DNA from 3 places in the Shewanella sp. SP1S2-4 genome. Region 1 is predicted to be linked to each of the others. Evidence: predicted binding sites of a transcription regulator. Region 1 holds the regulator's gene; each other region holds the start of a gene.
What was found. The regulator sigma-54, encoded in region 1, starts transcription at its own class of promoters, with help from an activator protein. The targets are predictions, from matches to a motif close to GTTGGCACGNNNNTNGNNT.

Region 1 (7,506 bases):
GCCGCTCGGCCCCATGATCGCCGTCACCTTGCCCCTTGGAATGGACAGGCTAATATCTTCATATATCACACGCTGACCGCGGCTAAACCCCAAATTACGGATCTCAACCAACGGAGTTTGTTCTTGAGTCATGCTTGATTCCGACATTTGCAAAGAGGTGATCCTAGTCTTCCTAGACTGACCAATCGAAGAGCCGCAAATTGTACGTAATTGCGCTTTAACCTACAACCGAATCGACACTATCGCCCAGTGATACTTTCAATTTGCCTCATTTACAGCGAAAATGCGCCCTAAGTTTTCACTCTGCATAGGTAAAATGTTACTTAATGTTTTCAACCTAGTTGCATAATTGGCAATATTGGCTAATTCGTTCGCACTTAGCTCGCTCTTCGTCCACTTTTAAGGTGTGATAAGTCGATACACGAGTGTGAAATCGAGGCATCCCGTGCGGTAATCTCCACTGCGATACGGGATAAATCCATTGAAATAAACGACAAAGACGATGATATTGCTCAAGGCCTTCAGTTGCTTAACGGGTTATTGTGCATGCATAGCTGCCGCATCTGAACTTGACGAGTCAGATCAATCACTCTAGCCTGCCGCAATTGTTTTGTTGTTTTAGGAAACTCACCACAACGAGACATAAGCTAAATCGTCTGAAAACAAACTAAAACTTGGCAGAAAGCCTATTACATATCATCTTTATCGCGTACCAAATTGTGCTATTCCAATCCCATCATGGGGCGACAAAGACAATGCAAAAAGAGAGATAGACATGGTAGACAAATCACAACTGCGCCAATGGGGCTGTAAAGTTATCGACATTGAAAAGTCAGCCCTAGACAATCTTTATCAATATGTTGATTCGGCTGAATTTGCAGAAGCTTGCGAGTTGATCCTCAACTGCACAGGCAAAGTGATTGTCATGGGCATGGGCAAGTCGGGCCATATCGGCAATAAGATTTCTGCCACCCTCGCCAGCACAGGAACGCCCGCATTTTTTGTGCATCCGGGTGAAGCCAGCCACGGTGATCTCGGTGTATTAGCCGATAACGATGTGATTTTAGCGATTTCAAATTCCGGTGAGTCGAGCGAAATCCTCACCTTAATGCCCGTCATCCAACGTATGGGGGTACCCGTTATTGCGGTAACAGGTAAACCCGAATCGAACATGGCGCGCTTAGCTAAAGTGCATTTATGTATTGAAGTTCCAGAAGAGGCTTGCCCACTGGGACTCGCTCCAACATCAAGCACCACAGCGACCTTAGTGATGGGCGATGCCATTGCCATTGCGCTGCTACAAGCCAAAGGCTTTACCCGTGATGATTTTGCAATGTCCCATCCTGGCGGTGCTTTAGGACGCAAGTTATTGTTAAAAGTCTGCGATGTGATGCACAGCGGTGATGACTTACCGCTCGTTAACCACGATATTTGCATCACAGAAGCCCTGTACGAAATTTCCAAGAAAGGCTTAGGCATGACGGCGATTATTGATGATCAGCGCAAACTGGTCGGTATCTTCACCGATGGTGATTTACGCCGCGTTATCGATGCCGAAGTGAATCTGCGTACAACGCCCATCGCCGATGTGATGACCCGTAACTGCGTGACCATCACAGACGGTGTGTTGGCCGCCCAAGCGCTGCAAGTGATGGATTCCAAAAACATCAACGGATTAATTGTTATCGATAAAGACCGCCATCCTATCGGCGCTCTTAACATGCTAGACATGGTTAAAGCAGGAGTCATTTAATGCCACAGCAAGGATTTTACGGCCCAATCAGTGATGATGTGTGGCAACGCGCGCAAAAGATTAAACTGTTGATTTGTGACGTCGATGGAGTGTTTTCCGACGGCCGTATCTACTTAAGCAATAGCGGCGAAGAGCTAAAAGCCTTCCACACCCGCGACGGCTATGGTGTGCGCTCACTACTCACCAGCGGTTTTAATCTCGCCGTTATCACTGGACGTCAATCCAAAATCGTTGAAAACCGTATGACAGCCCTTGGGGTTACCCATATTTACCAAGGCGTAGATAATAAGTTCGAGCCCTATGAAGCATTGCTCGCACTCTATGGTGTCACCCCGGAAGAAGTAGCATATATCGGTGATGATATTGTCGATTTACCCGTGATGAATGTCGTCGGTTTAGCGGTCAGTGTGGCCGATGGTCATCCCTATGTGCGTCAGCACGCCCACTTTGTCACTACGCTCAATGGTGGCCACGGTGCACTGCGTGAACTCACAGATCTGTTGCTACTCAGTCAAAATAAATTCACTTCGGCCCATGGAATGAGTATATGAGTCGTGTGACACTCGCGATTATTGCTTTTTTTGGAACTGCATTAGTGCTGTATTGGCAAGTGCAGAACAAGCACAGCGGTGATACCGATAATAGAGTTAAAGATCAAAATACCCCAGATTTCATCATTGAAGATCTGCGCAGTGTTGAGTTCAATGAACAAGGGCTAGTCAATAGCCGTGTGACGGCGAAACACATGGAACATTATGATTCAACGAATCAAACTTACTTTACTCAACCTGTTTATCTTGTTTATCCAGACCAAGGTAAAGCACAATGGCAACTCAGTGCAGATCAGGGCAAGCTAAACAAGGAAACGGGCAAGGTTGTACTCGAAAACAATGTTATTATTGATGCCATTAGCGCAGAAGAACCGATCCAGACCTTGTCCACTAGTTATCTGGAACTCGATCTCAATACTATGATAATGACCTCTGACCGTACCATTTACGTCACAGGGAAAGATTTTAATATTCAAGGCCAAGGCCTTTATGCCGACCTCAACGCGCAAGAAGTGAAATTGACCAGTCAGGTAGTAGGAACATATGAAGCAAAATAACGTATTACTTGCCAGCCTAATGCTAATAATGAGCATGAGCGCCTTTGCTAAAGTCGACGACCTAAAGCAGGAAGTTAAAATCAAAGCAGTGAGCCAAACGGCAGATATCAAGAACAACCAGATCATCTTCTTTGGCCCGGTGGAAGTTACCCAAGGCTCGATAAAAATCCAAGCAAATGAACTGCGTGCATTTTCTGCCGAAGGTGAAAATAGCAAAATTTTAGTGGCCACTGGTAACCCAGCAACTTACAGCCAAGTGTTAGACGATGGTCGTCCAGCCTCGGCGAGCGCGAAAGAAATTCGTTACGATATGGCAAGCCGTACCCTAACACTGAAAGGCCAAGCTTCGTTAGATCAAGCGGGTAGCCAAGTGACGGGTAATGTGATCCGCTATAACATCATCCAGCAAAAATTGATTGCTGAGAGCACAGGTAGTGGTGACGATCGCGTGATCACTATTATTCAGCCTGAAAGCTATCAAGATGATGCCAAACCAGACGCGCCAGCAGATAAACCTGTGAAAAAGCAGGACTCTAAATGACCCAAATCACCCTAAGAGCACAAAATCTGGCGAAGAGTTACAAGAGTCGCCAAGTGGTTAAAGACGTCAGTCTGACGGTAAAAACCGGTCAGGTCGTTGGCCTACTCGGCCCGAACGGCGCGGGTAAAACTACCACCTTTTACATGGTCGTCGGTCTGGTTAAAAGCGATAAAGGCCACATCTTTATCGACGATGATGATTTAACCGCAGATCCTATGCACCTGCGTGCCCGCAAAGGTATAGGTTACTTGCCGCAGGAAGCCAGTATCTTCCGTAAACTGACCGTCCATGACAACATCATGGCCGTGCTGCAAACGCGTAAAGAATTAAAAAAAGAGCAAAGGGAAGAAGAGCTAGAGCATCTGCTCGAAGAGTTCCACATTACCCACATCCGTGACAGCCAAGGCATGTCATTGTCGGGCGGTGAACGTCGCCGTGTCGAAATTGCGCGGGCGTTAGCAGCAAATCCTAAGTTCATTTTGCTCGATGAACCCTTTGCTGGTGTCGATCCGATTTCGGTTATCGACATTAAAAAGATTATCGAACAGCTCAAAAGTCGTGGCCTTGGCGTGTTGATCACAGACCACAATGTCCGTGAGACATTAGATGTGTGTGAACATGCCTATATCGTGAGTCACGGAAACTTGATTGCCGAGGGGACACCCGCAGAGATCTTAGACAATCAGCAAGTTAGGGCTGTGTACTTAGGTGAACAATTCAGGCTATAGTTAATCAAGCGGAGCCAATGCAGGTAATTTATGCCACCATTGGACTCCACTCAAGATGATAACAAGCGACCTCATCCAACAATAATAACGTAGGGATCAGCGGTAACATGAAAGCGTCACTCCAGCTCAAACTGGGTCAACAGTTAACCATGACGCCACAATTACAACAGGCCATACGTCTGTTGCAACTGTCGTCATTAGAACTGCAGCAAGAGATCCAGCAAGCCTTAGATTCTAATCCCCTTCTCGAGCTGGAAGAGGATCAATTCGACGCCACTAAAGCCCCTGTAAACCAAACGCTATCCGATACGGATTTCAGTGAATCGAGCACTCTGCCGCCAGAGAAAGACAGCTCCACCATAGACACGGCAGAGTCCTTAACCAAAGAATCCATGCCCGACGAACTCCCCATGGACACCACCTGGGATGAAGTGTTCACCGCCTCCCCCAATTCTGGCCCCGGTGGCAGTCGTGAAGATGATATGCCCTTCCAAGGTGAGACCAGTGAAGGCTTGTATGAGCACTTAGAATGGCAAAAAAACCTCACGCCGTTTTCTGAAACCGATTTAGCCATTGCCACCGCCATTATTGATGCCATTGACGATCAGGGCTATCTCACCCAAAGCACTGAAGAAATTCTCGAAGCTATGGGCAATCCTGAGGTTGAGCTTGACGAAGTCGAAGCCGTACTCAAGCGCATTCAACACTTTGATCCCATTGGTGTTGCCGCCCGCGATTTAAGCGAGTGCCTGTTGATCCAACTGTCGCATTTCGCCGCTGACACGCCCAACCTAGAAAACGCCCGCATGCTGATCAAAGATCATTTAGATCTGATCGCCGCCCGCGATTTTAGATTGTTGATGCGTAAGACTAAATTAAAAGAGGATGAGTTAAGAGACGGCATAGCGCTTATCCAAACCCTCAATCCCCGCCCAGGTTTATTGATTACGCCCAACGATGACGAATACGTCATCCCAGATGTGTCAGTGTCGAAGAAAAATGGCCGCTGGGTGGTTGAGCTGAATCCTGACTGCATGCCAAAAATCAATGTAAACCAACATTATGCCTCGATGGCGCGCAGCACTAAAAGCCAAGCCGATAGCCAATTTATTCGTGGCCATCTGCAAGAGGCTAAATGGTTTATCAAGAGTTTAGAGAGCCGTAATGATACCTTGTTGAAGGTGGCGAACTGTATCGTCCAATATCAGCAAGGTTTCTTTGAATACGGTGAAGAAGCCATGAAACCTATGGTGCTTAACGATATTGCCGAAGCGGTAGAAATGCATGAGTCGACCATCTCACGGGTGACGACACAGAAATACATGCATACCCCTAAGGGACTTTTTGAACTAAAATACTTCTTCTCTAGCCACGTCGGTACTGACGATGGTGGGGAGTGCTCATCCACAGCAATCAGAGCCTTCATTAAGAAACTGGTTGCAGCGGAAAACCAGAAAAAACCATTGAGCGACAGTAAGATGGCACAACTTCTGGCAGAACAAGGGATCAACGTAGCCCGCAGAACCATTGCGAAGTACCGAGAGGCTATGCTCATTCCGCCTTCTAATCAGCGTAAAAGTTTATAACCTACAGTGGATATCGGAGGACGTTTCTATGCAAATAAACCTGAGTGGACACCATGTCGAAATTACCGAATCGTTACGCGCATATGTAGAAGAAAAGTTTTCAAAACTTGAACGCCATTTCGAACAGATCAATAATGTGCACGTTGTGCTCAATGTCGAGAAAATGCAACAGATTGCCGAAGCGAGAATAAATCTTATCGGTGGTGAAGTTTTTGCTACTTCAGAGCATGCTGACATGTATGCCGCTATAGACGCCCTGATTGACAAGCTTGATCGTCAGGTTATTAAACACAAAGAGAAGTTAACAAAACACTAATAATGGAACTTTGTACCATACTGCGGCCGGAGTGCACTACCTGCGCCACTCCGGGCAGCAAGAAAAAGGTACTGGAACTCATCAGCGACTTAGTCGCTGCCCAGTACCCGACCCTCTCATCTCAAGAGATATTCGAAAGCCTAGTGGCGCGCGAAAAGATGGGGAGCACAGGTATAGGTAACGGCATCGCCATTCCACATGGTCGACTAGCCGATATAGATCAGCCCATTGCCATACTCATTAAGTGTGAAGAGCCGATAGCATTCGATGCTATCGATAAGCAACCTGTTGATATTTTATTTGCACTACTGGTGCCTGCAGACCAATGTCAGCAGCACTTAAGTACCTTGTCTTGCATGGCCGAAAAGCTGAGCGACAAGCAAATATTAAAGCAATTACGCAAGACGCATGATGAAACGGAACTCTATCAGGTAATCACTGGATGAAACTGGTCATAGTGTCGGGCCGCTCAGGCTCAGGCAAATCTGTCGCCCTAAGGGTACTCGAAGATCTCGGCTATTATTGTGTCGATAACCTTCCCTTGCCCTTAATCGGCACTTTGCTTGAGCAACTCAAAGGCAGTAACGATCTCGTCGCCATCAGTGTCGACGTGCGTAACATGCCTGAGCAGGATAAAGTCTTAGTGAAGCAACTCGCGAGCCTGCCTCCTGATACTGAGTTAACCAGCTTCTTCCTCAATTCCAGCGATAAAATTCTGCTCAAGCGTTACAGCGAAACCCGCCGTTTGCACCCTTTGTCGAAGAGCCAAGTCTCTTTGCAAGAAGCAATAAAACTGGAAGGGAAACTGCTCGAGCCTATGTCAAAACTGGTCGATCACTACATAGATACGTCGAACCTGAATATCTATGATTTAAGCGATCAAGTGAGACAAATTCTGCTCGGCAGTGTCGATAAAGAATTAGTGATCAACTTTGAGTCCTTTGGCTTTAAGCACGGTATGCCCACCGAAGCCGACTTTATGTTTGATGTGCGCTTCCTGCCTAACCCACACTGGGAACTGGCGCTGCGTCCATTGACTGGCTTAGATGAGCCCGTAGCTGAGTTCTTAAATCGCCAACCACTGGTCAATAAGTTCATCTGGCAAATCGAGAATTTGCTGGAAACTTGGCTGCCGCATCTCGAACGCAACAATCGCAGTTATTTGACTGTGGCCATTGGCTGCACGGGTGGGCAACACAGATCGGTTTACGTCGCTGAGCAATTGGCTAAACGCTTTAGTAACGGTAAACATAAGGTTTATGCCCGCCATCGAGAGCTGAATAATGCCAAAGCTTGAACGTCAGATCACCATCTGTAACAAACTGGGATTACATGCCCGTGCCGCCACAAAGCTCGTGGTACTGGCATCCGAGTTTGATGCAAGCATCACCTTGATACAAGGCGATAAACAGGCATCCGCCGCCAGCGTGCTCGGCTTACTGATGCTTGAAACTGGCATGGGTAAAACCATTAA
Region 2 (7,506 bases), on a different contig from region 1:
TCAGGATTATTTTCAAGCGCAACGAGTTGCTCTTGCAGAAGCTCTAAAATTTCACCGGCTTCGATTAAAAAGTCCTGGAGTATCTCTTCATCTACATCAAAGGCCATCAAATTGACTCCCAGTTAGAAACCCAGACTCGATAGAAGATCATCCACTTCGTCTTGACCCGTTACTACATCTTGACGAAGCTCGGCATTCATTATCGGCCCTTCCGCTTCAATATTATTTTTCTGAGCAATCTGACTTTCAATCATAGGCTGCTCACCAAATACCGTCAGCATAGAAACCAGATTACTTTCTACTTCCATAACCAGATCAATAACACGACGTATCATTTGTCCTGTTAAGTCTTGAAAATCTTGCGCCATCAATATTTGATTTAACAATTCACGCAGTCGAGTCGAGTCATTTGAACTACGGGACATAAGATCTTGGACATCGTGGCAAAGAACCTTAAACTCGCTGAGTTCTATTTCCCGGCGCATTAATTTGTCCCAAGATGGCATGACTTTTTGAATATTTACCGTTACGGCATTGGCCAAAGGTAAACATTCTTCTACCGCATCCATGGTTTTATTTGCCGCTTGTTCAGTCATGTCAATAACGTAATTTAAACGTTGTTTGGCATCGGGAATTTCTGTATTGGCTAATTCAGCTAGACGATTATCAACTTGAAAATCCATTAAAGCGCTATGAAGTTGCCGAGTTAATTTCCCTACCTCTTCAAATAATTCTCGTTGCAGTGGAGCAGCAAGCTCCCGAAATAAATCATCTGCCTGACGTTGCTCACCGACACTTAATAATTCAACCAAGTGCTGAGCTTGTTCGAGCGTGATGAGCCCTGATGTTTGTGACTTCATAGCTCATCCTTGCTCAAGCGAGTCGTTCGAATATTTTATCTAGCTTCTCTTTCAGCGTTGCAGCGGTAAAAGGCTTAACCACATATCCATTCACTCCCGCTTGAGCGGCAGCGATAATCTGTTCACGTTTTGCTTCAGCTGTCACCATTAATACGGGTAAATGCTTTAGCGAATCATCTGCGCGAATTGCTTTTAACAGATCGATGCCTTGCATACCGGGCATATTCCAATCTGTAACAACAAAATCAAAATCCCCCTTTTGCAACATCGGCAGGGCTGTTGAGCCATCGTCTGCTTCTTGGGTATTGTTAAACCCCAAGTCTCGCAACAAGTTCTTGATGATACGCCTCATTGTCGAAAAATCGTCAACAATGAGAATCTTCATATTCTTGTCCAAGGTTTCCTCCGGTGAGCTGACATTCTGTGCTCGATTAATAATTATACTTATGTCCAGTGCTTGAGTTTAGCTTTCAATCGCAACATTGCCTGACTTAATATCTGGCTAACACGCGATTCACTGACCTCAAGAATGGCGCCAATCTCTTTTAAATTCAATGCTTCATCGTAGTACAGGGATAACACTAATGCATCTCTTTCAGGCAATAATTTAATTGCCTCAACCAGCGCAGAATGAAATTGGTTCTCAGCTAATGCTTCAAATGAGTCATCATCGGACCGATCACTCACTGTAAGTATATCCTGAGATACGCCTAAGTCTTCTATCCCTATGATTTTTCCGACAGAAACATCGTTAAGAATATGATGGTACTCATCGAGCGTCATATCAAGTTTTTCTGCAATTTCTGTGTCGCGTGCATCACGGCCCAGTTCTTGCTCTAACTCATCAATAGCATGTGCAACCTTGCGGTTATTACGATGAACGGAACGAGGCACCCAATCACCACGGCGAATTTCATCTAACATCGCCCCTCGTATACGTATGCCGGCGAAGGTTTCAAATTTCGCACCCTTGCCACCATCAAACTTGGATGATGCTTCTAATAAACCCATCATCCCAGCTTGGAGTAAATCATCTAGCTGCACTGAGGCAGGTAATCTGGCGAGTAAATGATGCGCAATTCTTTTAACCAACGGAGCATACTGTTCAACGATCGACGATTTATTGTCTAAACAAGTATACGCAGCGGCTTTATTCACTCGTTTTTTCCTCTTGAAAATCTGGTCGTTGCACTAAACGCTCAACGAAAAACTCCAAATGCCCACCAGGTTGCTGCGGTACAGGCCAGCTCAGAATTTTATTTGCCAATCCTTGATACGCAATCGCCGCTGGTGATTTAGGATAAGCTTCAACTACCAGTTTTTGCTTACGAACTGATTTACGTAAGTTTTCGTCAAATGGAATAGTTGCAACTAATTCAAGGGCGACATCTAAAAATCTGTCGGTCACTTTACTGAGTTTAGCAAATAATTCCATACCTTCGCGTAAACTACGCACCATATTGGCAACTATTTTAAAACGGAACACGCCATGCTCACGGCTGAGGATTTTTATCAGGGCGTAGGCATCAGTTATCGATGTGGGTTCATCACAAACAACGACCAGCACATCCTGCGATGCACGTGAGAAACTGAGCACCATATCTGAAATCCCAGCAGCAGTATCTACGACTAGAATATCAAACTGAGTCCGCATCTCACTGAAAGCGCGAATTAACCCTGCATGCTGCGCTGGGCTTAATTCCACCATCCCTTGCGTCCCTGAAGTGGCTGGCACTATGCCAATTCCCTTAGGGCCGCGAACGATAATATCGTCAAGCTCTGCATCACCAGAGAGAACATGGGAGAGGTTACGCTCGGCACGAATACCCAGCATGACATCGACGTTTGCTAAGCCAAGGTCAGCATCAAGTACCAAGACACGCTTGCCTTTTTCGGCTAATGCCACAGCTGTATTAATGGAAACGCTGGTTTTGCCAACGCCACCTTTACCACCTGTGACCGCGATTACTTTCACTTTTTCGTTATAGGGTTGATTCATCATACGTAAACCACTTGCTTGATCCAGGGTCATAAATCTACTCAAATGCACAGGCCATATTATCTGACCACGCTGTGTCTTGTAATGATTGTTGTTCTGTACTATCTAACGCTGCGAGTGCCTGTTGGGCTAAATCTAAGGTATCCGCAACTTTCATATCTTCAGGAACTCTTTGCCCATCAGTAACATAACTTAATGGTAATCCGTTTTGGATCAACACACTTAATGCCCCTGCTAACGACACAGATTCATCGAGTTTTGTAAGAACGACACCAGATAGGGGAATGCGTTTAAAATGATTGACTGCATCTTGCAATACACGGCGCTGTCCTGTCGCAGACAGTACCAGATAACTGCGGATAGGTATCCTGCTATTTGCAGTTAAATTATCAAGTTGCTGGTAAAGACGCATATCTCGCTGTCCCATGCCAGCCGTATCTATCAATACTAGCTTGCGATTTCTAAACTGATAAAGAATTTGCTCTAATTCATTCAGATCATGAGCTTGCTTTACAGGGCAGCCCATTATTTTGCCATAGGTTGCTAATTGCTCATAGGCTCCGATGCGATAATGGTCTGTCGTTATCAAAGCAACATGCTCTGCACCATGATGAGCTGCAAAACGGGCCGCAAGTTTAGCTAATGACGTGGTTTTGCCGACACCGGTTGGGCCAACTAAGGCCACCACACCGCCCTGCTTAACAATGTCATCACCTTGATTATCAAGCAAGTTAGCGAGACTTTGAGGTAAAGCTCTGACTAATTCTGCAGGCGTATAATGTTGGCTCAGCGCCGCTAATTTATTGGCAACCGCTGGGGAAAATTCTGCCTCAAGTAACTTGGCTTCGAGCATAGCTCCGACAGGGTCGATACGTTTTTTATGTTCTGTCATCAAAGAGGACACTTGATGTGTTAACAAATTACGCAATGAAGCTAGCTCATCACGCATTGCCTCAATATCGGCATTTTGTTTCTGTGATGTTTGTGGCTTCTTATCAAAAGCAGCAGGCGCTTCGCGACGCTCTACTTTGGCAGTAGCCGGCGCTTGTAAGCCCTTAGCCCATGCAGGTAAATCTGCATCAACTTGCTGATGCGACATCTGTTGATTCAAACGACTTTGCTGCTTCTCTAACAAGGCTTGTAATGAGTCAGCAGGTGCCGCAGGCTTTGCACGGGTTTCTACTCGTATAGGCTGCTTAGCCCCTAGGGATACGAGGTCGTCACTCACGTCCATAAAGGTTGGCGCTGGCGCAGTAGCTGCGGTTTTTGCTTTAGGCTCATCATAGTCAACGGCAGCGACAATTTCGATGCCACCATTCACTTTCTTATTTGACATAATGACGGCATCTGAGCCGAGTGTTTCTTTCACTTGGGCCAGTGCGGCGCGCATGTCTTTGGCAAAAAATCGTTTAATCTTCACTTATGCGTCCTCTACTGGCCGACTGCAGATACGATACGTATTTGCTTCTCATCAGGTATTTCTTGATACGAAATGACTCTGAGATTAGGAATAGTATGTTTAACAAAGCGTGACAGCGTCGCGCGTAACATACCTGACGTCAACAATATGGCGGGTTGTCCGACCATTTCTTGCTTCTGAGCCGCATCGGCAAGGGACTGCTGCATGCGTTCTGCAAGACCGGGTTCAATATTTGGACCATCACCACCAGTTGCTTGCATTGATTGATGCAACATCTGTTCCAACTCTGGCGCCAATGTAATGACGGGGATTTCTAACTCTGGACCAGAGATCTCTTGGACTATCATACGTTTCAATGCGATACGTACTGCAGCGGTCAAAACTTCAGTGTCATTACTCTTAGTGCCGTATTCTAACAAAGTTTGCACTATTGTACGCAAGTCTCTGACTGAAACCCCTTCATTTAACAGGTTCTGCATCACTTTTACGACATGCCCGAGTGGCATGACATCAGGAATAAAGCCATCCACCAGTTTAGGCGAGTGTTTCGCAAGCATATCCATCAGTTGTTGCACTTCTTCGTAACCTAACAACTTTGCAGCATTATTGGTCAGCAATTGGCTAATATGGGTTGCTACAACCGTAGCGGCATCAACAACCGTATACCCTAATGTTTGGGCATGCTCACGTAATTCAGGGGCAATCCATACCGCTTCAAGACCAAAAGCTGGGTCACGCGTTTCAATACCATCGAGCTTGCCATAGACTTGGCCAGGGTTAATCGCCAATTCGCAGTCGTGTCGAATATCCGCCTCACCAACAACTACGCCCATTAATGAAATGCGATAGGCATTAGGCGACAAATCTAAATTATCGCGAATATGCACTGCTGGCACTAAGAAGCCCAGTTCTTGGGATAACTTTTTACGTACGCCTTTGATACGGCTTAATAACTCGCCACCTTGACCTTTATCGACCAGCGGAATTAAACGATATCCCACCTCAAGCCCAATAGTATCAACATGATGCACATCATCCCAGCCCAACTCTTTAGGCTCCTTATCTTGCCTCTCTACAGGGCCAGACTTAACTTGCTCTAGGGCTTTAATGCGTTTTGATTCATTACGCTTATAGACAAAATAAGCGGCACCTGCCGTCATAAAAGCAAAACTTAAGAACGCCATATGCGGCATGCCAGGAACGATTCCCATGACAAATAGGACTCCAGCAGCGATACCCAATGACTTATGACTGTCAAACATCTGACTCATCATCATTTGGCCCATATCACCGGATTCATTTTGACGGGTCACCATCAATGCTGCTGCGATTGACAATAATAACCCAGGGATCTGCGCCACTAGACCATCACCGATAGTCAGCAAGGTATAAATTTCAACCGCTTCAGAAAAACTTAAGCCATGCTGAACAATACCTATGATGAAACCACCTAAGATGTTGATCACTAGAATCATGATACCCGCAACGGCATCACCTTTTACAAATTTTGAAGCACCGTCCATCGCACCATAGAAATCCGCTTCACGGGTCACTTCTGCTCGACGTAATCTTGCTTGTTCTTGATTCAAAGTACCGGCATTTAGGTCGGCATCAATTGCCATTTGCTTACCAGGCATAGCATCTAAGGTAAAGCGGGCACTCACTTCAGCAATACGACCAGCACCTTTAGTCACTACCGCAAAGTTGATAATAATCAAAATGATAAAGACAACCAAGCCAACGGCATAGTTACCGCCAATCACCACGGAACCGAAGGCTTCAATCACCTTACCTGCTGCATCGCCACCATTATGGCCCTCGAGTAATACCACACGAGTTGAAGCAACGTTCAGTGCAAGGCGAAGTAATGTCGCCACAAGTAATACCGTTGGAAAGGCGGCAAAATCTAACGGCCTATCGGTATAAATTGCGACTAACAATACGATGAGCGCTAAGGCTATGTTGAATGAGAAAAGTATGTCTAATAAGAATGGAGGAATAGGTAAAACAATCATGGCCAATGCAGCAAGCACAACCATAGGCGTACCAATGCCTTTGAGTGAGCTCAGCCGCATTTGTTTTACTTGACCAAGAGTCGCTTTAACATCCATTCGCTATAACCTAAATTTTGACGTGTAAGAAGCGAAAAGCAAAAAACACGCCAACAAAATCAACCTGACTAATTAAGGAGAATTATACCTATGACTCATTGATATAAAGAAGAAATAATATTGGAACATTCATATAAAGTGACATCATCTTGTGTATCACTCACAAGTGTCAGATGCTGCAAACTTAATATTTCAATTCATCAGGAATGGGCTGATTAAGCGGAACTGGAATAGGTTTACGACCGCGTCCTTTCTGATATTGGCGTAACTGGAATACATAGGCCAAAATCTGTGCCACAGCAGTAAACAATCCTTCGGGGATTTGTTGATCCAACTTAGTCGTATGGTATATTGCTCTCGCAAGCGGCGGTGCAGATACAATGGCTACATCATGGGCGCGGGCAATCTCACGAATTTTAAATGCGACGTCATCAACGCCTTTAGCGATGACAAAGGGTGCAGCGGAGCGTTTTACATCGTATTTAATCGCTACTGCAAAATGCTCAGGGTTAACAACGATGACATCGGCATTGGGTACTTCAGCCATCATTCTGCGCTGAGCCAACTCATGCTGCATCTGCCTTACTCGCGATTTCACTTCAGGCTTCCCTTCAGTGTCTTTATATTCATCCTTTACTTCTTGTTTGGTCATCTTAAGTTGCTTGTTGTGATTCCAAATTTGGAACGGCACGTCGATGACGACAATCAATAAAATAGAGGAACACAACAGGATAAACATCCACACAAGTAAATCTAATGCGTGGTAAATATTACCAGGAAGATGATCACTAGATAGCAACATAATATCATTGAAGTAAAAGCTCAGTAATAAATACGCAGAAAATGCCACCACAGAAAACTTGGCAATCCCCTTCGTCAGCTCAACTAACGCCTGCACACCGAACATGCGCTTCAAACCTGCGACTGGGCTCATTTTACTGGCCTTAGGCATCATGGCTTGGGTAGAGAAATTCATCCCGCCAAGGGATATATTGCCAATGAAAGCGACAACCACAATTAACAGCATAATTTTTGCCATGGGCCAGGCGATTTCGCTCGCGACAACGCCCCATACATTAAACATTTCTTCAGTATCAAAAATTTGCGCCCTGTCCA
Region 3 (7,506 bases), on a different contig from region 1:
ACGCCCTGCACATTGGCAATATCTTTAATTCGTTCAGCCTGACTAGGTAGGGAAAACACTAGCACGGCAACGGCTAACACCAGTTTATATTTCATGATACGACTCCTTAGAAGGGCCACCAGTCGCTCATAAAGAACTGGCTTAACCAGCCCACTTTTTGAGCATCTGCGAAAGTACCTGTGCCACTGTATTGAATACGAGCATTTGCCATCCGCGTTGAATCGATAGTGTTATCGGGTTTAATGTCCTGCGAGCGAACCAAACCTGTGACGCGAATAAACTCATCACCGTTATTGATTGAGATCCATTTTTCGCCGCGGATCACTAAGCTGCCGTTATTCAGCACTTGCATCACGTTTGCTGAGATGCTGCCATCTAAACTATTGCTCTGATCCGCATCCGATTCACGCTTAGTGTTCATGCTATCTTTATAACGTAAATCAATTGGCACTCCGCCAATGGACACATTACTACCACCAGCAAAAATGGGATCTAAGCTCATGTCAGAGCCTTTTTTGATCTGATTACCTGCACTCTTCTTAGCTTGAGTCGACTCTTTCAAAACGATAGTGATAATGTCGCCAACTTTGTGAGCACGTATATCCGAATACAAACTAGATGCTTGACTGTCTTGATAAATAGAGCCAGTCGCGGCAATTTTTGTCGGCGGAGCCTCTGGGTAGACCGGCGCATAAAAGGGATCATCCGCAAGGGGTTTCTTTTGCGTCGAGCTACAGGCTGCAAGCAATAACGCGACGGCCAACACAAGATATCTAGCCATGATGTTTGCCTCTATAAATTCTGAGTCACATAAGACAGCATTTGATCTACCGCTGAAATCACTTTGGAGTTCATCTCGTAAATGCGCTGACTTTCGATAAGGTTCACCAGTTCTTCGGTCACGTTAACGTTAGAGGTTTCTAAGGCGCCTTGGCGAATCGCTCCCATGCCATCTAACGAAGCGGTACCTTGAATGGGCGTGCCGCTCGCACCGGTTTCCGTATATAAGTTTTGTCCCATAGGATCCAGACCCGATGGATTAATAAAATCCGTCATAGTCAACTGACCCACAACTTGGTTCTCTGCTGTACCTGGGGTTTTCACTGAAACTTCACCCTCAGCGGAAACGGTAATACTAGTCGCATTGTCAGGAATCGTAATCGCGGGTTGCAGCAAGTAGCCAGAACCTGGCGTCACAATCTGGCCCGTATCGTCTAAGGTAAACTGACCATTTCGAGTATAGGCCGCAGTACCATCGGGTAGCTGGATTTCAAAAAAGCCGGGGCCTTCAATCATCAGATCCAATGAGTTATCCGTAGTCAGCATGTTGCCTTGGGTAAACATTTTCTGCGTGGCGACGACTTTGGTACCCGCACCTATGTTTAACCCATTAGGTAACTTAGTGTTAGAAGCGCTGACACCGCCCGCTTGGTTAACTGTTTGGTAAAGCAAATCTTCAAATACTGCGCGACTTTTCTTGTAGCCCACAGTGCTAGCGTTCGCCACGTTGTTCGAGATCACCGCAATGTCAGTTTGCTGTGCGTCTAAGCCAGTTTTACTAATCCATAACGCCGGATGCATAATCTATCTCCTAACTAATACGCATTAATGAAGATGAAGCGCGATCATTCTCTTCCGCGGTTTTCATCATCTTGACTTGCAATTCAAACTGACGCTGAAGGTCAATCAAAGACACCATTTCATCGACAGGGTTAACGTTACTGCCTTCCACTGCGCCACTTTCAACTGCGACGAAAGGATCAGCTGGTGCTGGTTCTCCTGACATTTGTCGAAATAATCCATCTTCACCACGCATCATCTGCGCATTACCGGGATTAACGAGTTTCAAGCGACCAACTTCTTCCACCACTTCAGCGGTAGCGCCCTGAGGTCGAACAGAAATAATGCCATCCTGAGAAATTGAAACCTTCTCAATAGGGAGCGGCAACACTATGGGGCCCGCATCTCCCATAACAGGATTTCCCCTGTCATTGTGTAGTAAACCCGTAGAGTCGAAACTTAAACTGCCTGAACGGGTATAGGCTTCACTGCCATCTTTCGCCTGAACGGCAAACCAGCCATCGCCTTTAATGGCAACATCGAGATCTCGTCCAGTGGTTTTTATGGGACCAGAGCGAAAATTTGCTGACGGAGATTCTGTCATCGCAAACACCCTGGAAGGCAACCCTTCACCGAAGGCTTGCATTGAGCGAGCTTGTGCCATATCGGATTTAAAACCGTCGGTATTAGCATTGGCTAAGTTGTTCGCACGGAGCGCCAGCTCATTCATATTTTGCTTGGCGCCACTCATGGCGACATAAAGGAATTTGTCCACAGACTGCTCCGTCAAATTTTCTACATGACAATAGCAAAGCAAGCATCGTGCCAATAAAGTTGACGTTTAATTTACTGATAGAATTGAAGAATAAGGAAATGAAGTGAATTGATAGCAGGATTAAGGCTAAGTGTTGCCACTGGCGGCAACACTTAGTCAAACAATGTAATGATTAGCGGATTTGTAATACGGTTTGTTGCAGTGTGTTGTTCACTTCAAGGGTACGAGAGTTCGCTTGGAAGTTACGCTGCGCCGAAATCAAATCGACCAGTTCAGTGGTCAAATCGATATTCGATTGCTCTAACGCCGATGAACTGATGCTACCAAAAGTACCACTGTTTGCCTCACCAGCAAGAGCAGGGCCAGAATTCAAACTGGCTTTCCACGACGTATTACCCACTTGTGTTAAACCTTGTTCGTTAGCAAATCGAACCAAGGCAACCCGTGCTAAAGGCACAGTTGAACCGTTCGAGTAACTTGCAGTAATTAAACCATCAGCACCAATTTCAACGTTAGTTAAACGACCAACCGTCGTACCGTCTTGTGTTAACTCTGTTGCCGCAAAAGGAGCAGCATATTGCGTTGGTGCATTAAACTTAATTGTTAAGTCTTGAGTTCCATCCGCTCCAGCACCTAAAACGCCTGCACCACCCACACCTAAAGTCTCAGTCTTAACGACCGCTGGATCACTACCGGTATAGACACCAACAGAATTGAACTTAAGTACAGAGCCCTTCCAACCGCCGGTTGTTTGCGCTGTACCGGTTGAGTCAGGGTTACCATCGCCCGTAGTATCCGTTTGATAAGTACCAGCAGCACCAGCTAGATCGACTTGTTTACCATCAATAGCGTAATAAGCCACCCAATTGCTCTCTCCATTATAAGAGGCATCATTAGGCTTAACAAAATAGGTTGTCATGATATGTGGCTCACCGAGTGAGTCATACATTGTCATTGAAGTAACATTATTGTACGTCTTAGGGTCTAAAGGATCGAATGCAGCAGGGTCAAGGGTACTTTCCTTAGCATTTAGATTCATTTGTAAACTGACATTTTCAGTTTTTACTGGGCTACCTGCAGTATCAGGGATCTGCACTGGTTTCGCTGTAGTCAAACTTACCGATGTCGAATTACCATCTTTATCCACAGGGAATGTCTGCAAAAAATTACCAGCAGAATCAACCATGTAGTTATTTGAATCGACTTTAAATGCCCCTGCTCGAGTAAATGAATGGTCAAGACTGCCTATTTCAGAAGCAGTGACAAAAAAACCACCACCTTTAATTGCCATATCGAGTGAATTACTTGTCAACTGTAAGCTGCCTTGATGGAATTGCTGGGCCACTTGACTCGTTGCAACACCACCACCGACAGCAGTTTTAGAATTTGAAAAGATAGAATTAGCGTAAACATCCGCAAATTCAGCACGCGACTCTTTAAAGCCAATGGTATTCGCATTCGCAATGTTGTTCGCCGTGGTGTTTAAATCTTTCTGTGCGGCAGAAATGCCACTCAATGCAATGTTAAACGACATAATTCACCTCTACTTTTGACTCTATTCAATTGCGGACAACTAACGCCCAATTCGGATTCTAAAAAATTATCTTGTATAAATTTAAGTTTCAGACACAGCTAACACATCGGTTAACTTGATCCCCATACCGCCTCTCAAGTTGAGAATGGCGCCAGTACTGGCCGTACCAAGAGAGACACTGGTCACATGGGCATAAGTTGAAACAGGCAGTTCTTGGGATTTTCCATCCACTAACCCACTCGCCTTAATCGTATAGTTGCCTGCGGTCACAGGTTTTCCATCTTTATCTAAACCATCCCAGTTCACATCGACGTTACCACCGTCACTGCCATCGACTTTAAAGGTGGTCACAACTTGGCCCTTCTCATCTTCAACACGCACAGTAATCTCTGGAATTTTATTAGGGGTACTGACCACACCTTTCATCGTTGGGCTTTCAGCTGAAATATTGCCAGTATCAGTTGGGATCAACACCTTGCGACCAACGAGTCCCGATGCCTGCAGTGCTTGGCTCGACGTCATAACACTGTTTAAATTAACGATTTCATCATTTAACTTACTGATACCATCAACTGTCGAAAATGATGCCATCTGCGCAATCATTTGGTCGTTGTCGACGGGCTTAAAAGGGTCCTGCATCGATAACTGTTGGCTTAATAACGAGAAAAAGTCATCTTGAGTTAACTGTTGGCTTTTCGCTTCCGGTACTATCGAATCTTTTGGCAGACGTATGCCATCAAGAAACGGATTACCCGTTGAACTGGTTGATGAGTTGGTCGTCACAGCATTTGACTGACTCTTATTTTGAGCCGTCTGCGTCGATGCTTGGTTAATTTGATTAATGAGGCTCACAGCTTACCTCCTAAGTAACACATGTTATTTACCCATCCCAAGTGTTTGTTGCAGCATAGACTTAGCTGCTTCAGCGACCTGAACATTCATTTGATATGAGCGCGAAGCAGAAATCATATCTGCCATTTCTTCCATGACATTAACATTCGGTTTATAAATAAAGCCGTCCGCATCCGCCATCGGATGATCGGGCGAGTATTCTTTTAGTAGTGGTTTATCACTTTCAACAATGCCTTTTACCGCCACACCTTGAGAGGCTTGTTGCTGACTTTGCGCTTTGGCCATTTCAGCTTCGAAAATAGGATGACGGGAACGATAGGTCTTATCTACGCTACTCGAGACGGAATCAGCGTTAGCTATGTTACTCGCAGTGGTGTTCAACCTGACCGATTGAGCCGACATTCCTGAGCCAGCAACATCAAATATGCTAAATAAACTCATGATTAATCCCCTCTCAGCGCTTTCTTCATGCCACTAAACTTACTGTCTAAAAAACCAAGCGACATTTGATATTCAAGGGCATTTTGCATAAATGCCGATTGTTCCTGTTGGATATCAACAGTATTACCATCACCAGTATCGGGTTGATTTGGCACGCGGAACTTAACAAATTGACCAGTCAACTCAGCAAGACCAAAATGCTTGTCTGTCTCTTGCATTTCAAGACTATTACGCTGCTGTTGTTGGCCACGGGCGGCCTGCATTGCCGCAGAAAAATCTACATCACGGGCTTTATAATGTGGCGTATCGGCGTTAGCGATATTGCTCGAAATGACTTCAGCTCGCTGCGCTCTAATACCGAGAGTGTACTGATGCACACCCAGTGCATTATCAAAATTGATCGCCATAAAATTGCCTCCTCGTGTTACTCACGGAAATAAAGCAATTCATGTGCCAACATAGGAGAATAATGAGAATAACAATAGGGATGAGCAAGTGATGGGTAAAAAATTACCGACAAATGTCGGTAATTTTCTTTAAAGCAGCAGACTTAAGTCTTTTTCTGGTAATAAATCCCAGGGTTACAACGGACCATGTCAAACTCATCCGTTAAACCAGCAATAGATTCTGATGCACCGAGAAATAAAATCCCTTTTGGATTAAGAGCGGCAGCGAATTGCCGCAAAATTTTTGCCTTTGCCTCAGGCGCAAAATAAATCAGCACATTGCGGCAAAAAATAATGTCGAACTTACCAAGTAAGCTATAACTTTCAAGCAGATTATGTGCCCTAAAGTTCACCAAACGCTTAACATTATCCTTTAACTTCATATTGCCTGAAGGCAAAGCATCAAAAAACTGACGCTTACGCTCCTCGGATAAACCGCGCGCTAATGCCAAGCTATCGTACTCAGCATTTTTGCAACGTTCCAACATGGAAGGCGACAAATCCGTGGCTTGAATTGACGCACTACCCGCAAGCGCACCAGGCTTCTTCTGTTGATACTCAAGAATCGTCATCGCCAATGAATAGGGTTCTTGCCCGGACGAACACGCTGCCGACCAAATCTTAAGTGGACGACCTAAACGACTGTACTCAGGTAACAAAACGTTATGCAATAACTCAAATGGATAACGATCACGGAACCAAAGGGTTTCATTGGTCGTCATAGCATCGATCACTTCAGCCCGAAGCGCACGTTCCGTAGGCTTCATCGAATGCTTAACCACATCGGATAAGGATGGCAGGTTATATTTCCCCATCAGAGGAGCAAGACGACTGCGCACCAGATATTGCTTATTTTCACCCAGTACGATGCCGCTGTGTTGCTCTAAGAACAACCTAAATTGATTATATTCAGCTTCAGCGAGTGATTTATTTGGCACATTCACATCCTAAATCCTATAGCAAGCACCAAAATCAGTGCGAAACCATCATGTTATAAAGTCGAGATTATAGCGTAAAGCGTATCTAGGTACTAACTACTGCACTTACAAACTTACAAACTTAAGTGTTTATTCACGGCAGCAGCCAGTTCGTCGGGATTAAACTTAGCGATAAAGTCATTGGCCCCCACTTTTTGAACCATTGCCTGATTGAATACACCACTTAACGATGTGTGCAGTACCACTTTAATATGCTTGAGCTTAGGATCATCTCGGATCTCAGCGGTCAGGGTATAACCATCCATTTCAGGCATCTCAATGTCTGAGATAATGAGAGGGATTTCATCGGCAACATTGTCCATTTCTTTGGCGATTTCTTTAAGCTTATCTAATGCTTCTCGACCATCTTTTGCGGTATCAATTTGTAAGTTCAATGACTCGAGTGAACGAATAATTTGCTTACGCGCCACGGCAGAATCATCGATAACCATAATATGGTAATGCTGGGTTCTGTCGAGGGTCAGCTTTTCATTGGCTTCTTCACTGATGGCAGTTTTAACCGGTGAAATCTCATCTAAGATTTTTTCTACGTCGAGAATTTCAACCAATTCACCTTCTATCTCAGTTACTGCCGTCAGATAAGAATAACGACCAGCACCTTGAGGCGGAGGCATAATCGCTTCCCAATTCATGTTTATAATCCGCTCAACAGAACTGACCAAGAAACCTTGAACGCTGCGGTTATATTCAGAAATAATGATGAAACAGTTTTCAGTACTCGCTAAAGGTCTACCACCTGTTGCCGCACTCAGATCAATAACTGAAATAGTCGTACCGCGAATATGCGCGACACCTTTAACATAAGGATTAAGTTTAGGCAAAGTGGTCAGTGGCGGGCACTGCAGTACTTCTTTCACCTTAAACACGTTAATCCCAAACCGTTGACGACCGTTTAATTTA

Region 2: flhA (flagellar biosynthesis protein FlhA) is a predicted target of sigma-54. The motif match lies at 6,427-6,445, and genes of this name have one in related genera.
Region 3: flgF (flagellar basal-body rod protein FlgF) is a predicted target of sigma-54. The motif match lies at 2,372-2,390, and genes of this name have one in related genera.

What each region holds. Positions count from the first base shown of each region.
Region 1 is NZ_JAUOET010000013.1:5,232-12,737, reverse strand. It holds gene mlaF (phospholipid ABC transporter ATP-binding protein MlaF) at 1-132, opposite strand, end outside; gene Q4Q52_RS13010 (KpsF/GutQ family sugar-phosphate isomerase) at 776-1,753, shown strand; gene kdsC (3-deoxy-manno-octulosonate-8-phosphatase KdsC) at 1,753-2,304, shown strand; gene lptC (LPS export ABC transporter periplasmic protein LptC) at 2,301-2,861, shown strand; gene lptA (lipopolysaccharide transport periplasmic protein LptA) at 2,848-3,402, shown strand; gene lptB (LPS export ABC transporter ATP-binding protein) at 3,399-4,130, shown strand; gene Q4Q52_RS12985 (RNA polymerase factor sigma-54) at 4,238-5,716, shown strand; gene hpf (ribosome hibernation promoting factor) at 5,745-6,032, shown strand; gene ptsN (PTS IIA-like nitrogen regulatory protein PtsN) at 6,035-6,478, shown strand; gene rapZ (RNase adapter RapZ) at 6,475-7,329, shown strand; gene Q4Q52_RS12965 (HPr family phosphocarrier protein) at 7,316-7,506, shown strand, end outside.
Region 2 is NZ_JAUOET010000004.1:8,488-15,993, forward strand. It holds gene Q4Q52_RS06065 (chemotaxis protein CheA) at 1-107, opposite strand, end outside; gene Q4Q52_RS06070 (protein phosphatase CheZ) at 123-860, opposite strand; gene cheY (chemotaxis response regulator CheY) at 874-1,257, opposite strand; gene Q4Q52_RS06080 (RNA polymerase sigma factor FliA) at 1,305-2,018, opposite strand; gene Q4Q52_RS06085 (MinD/ParA family protein) at 2,011-2,892, opposite strand; gene flhF (flagellar biosynthesis protein FlhF) at 2,897-4,279, opposite strand; gene flhA (flagellar biosynthesis protein FlhA) at 4,291-6,390, opposite strand; gene flhB (flagellar biosynthesis protein FlhB) at 6,575-7,506, opposite strand, start outside.
Region 3 is NZ_JAUOET010000004.1:43,469-50,974, forward strand. It holds gene Q4Q52_RS06235 (flagellar basal body P-ring protein FlgI) at 1-95, opposite strand, end outside; gene flgH (flagellar basal body L-ring protein FlgH) at 107-781, opposite strand; gene flgG (flagellar basal-body rod protein FlgG) at 793-1,581, opposite strand; gene flgF (flagellar basal-body rod protein FlgF) at 1,592-2,335, opposite strand; gene flgE (flagellar hook protein FlgE) at 2,508-3,869, opposite strand; gene flgD (flagellar hook assembly protein FlgD) at 3,951-4,721, opposite strand; gene flgC (flagellar basal body rod protein FlgC) at 4,746-5,162, opposite strand; gene flgB (flagellar basal body rod protein FlgB) at 5,165-5,569, opposite strand; gene Q4Q52_RS06275 (protein-glutamate O-methyltransferase CheR) at 5,713-6,552, opposite strand; gene Q4Q52_RS06280 (chemotaxis protein CheV) at 6,660-7,506, opposite strand, start outside.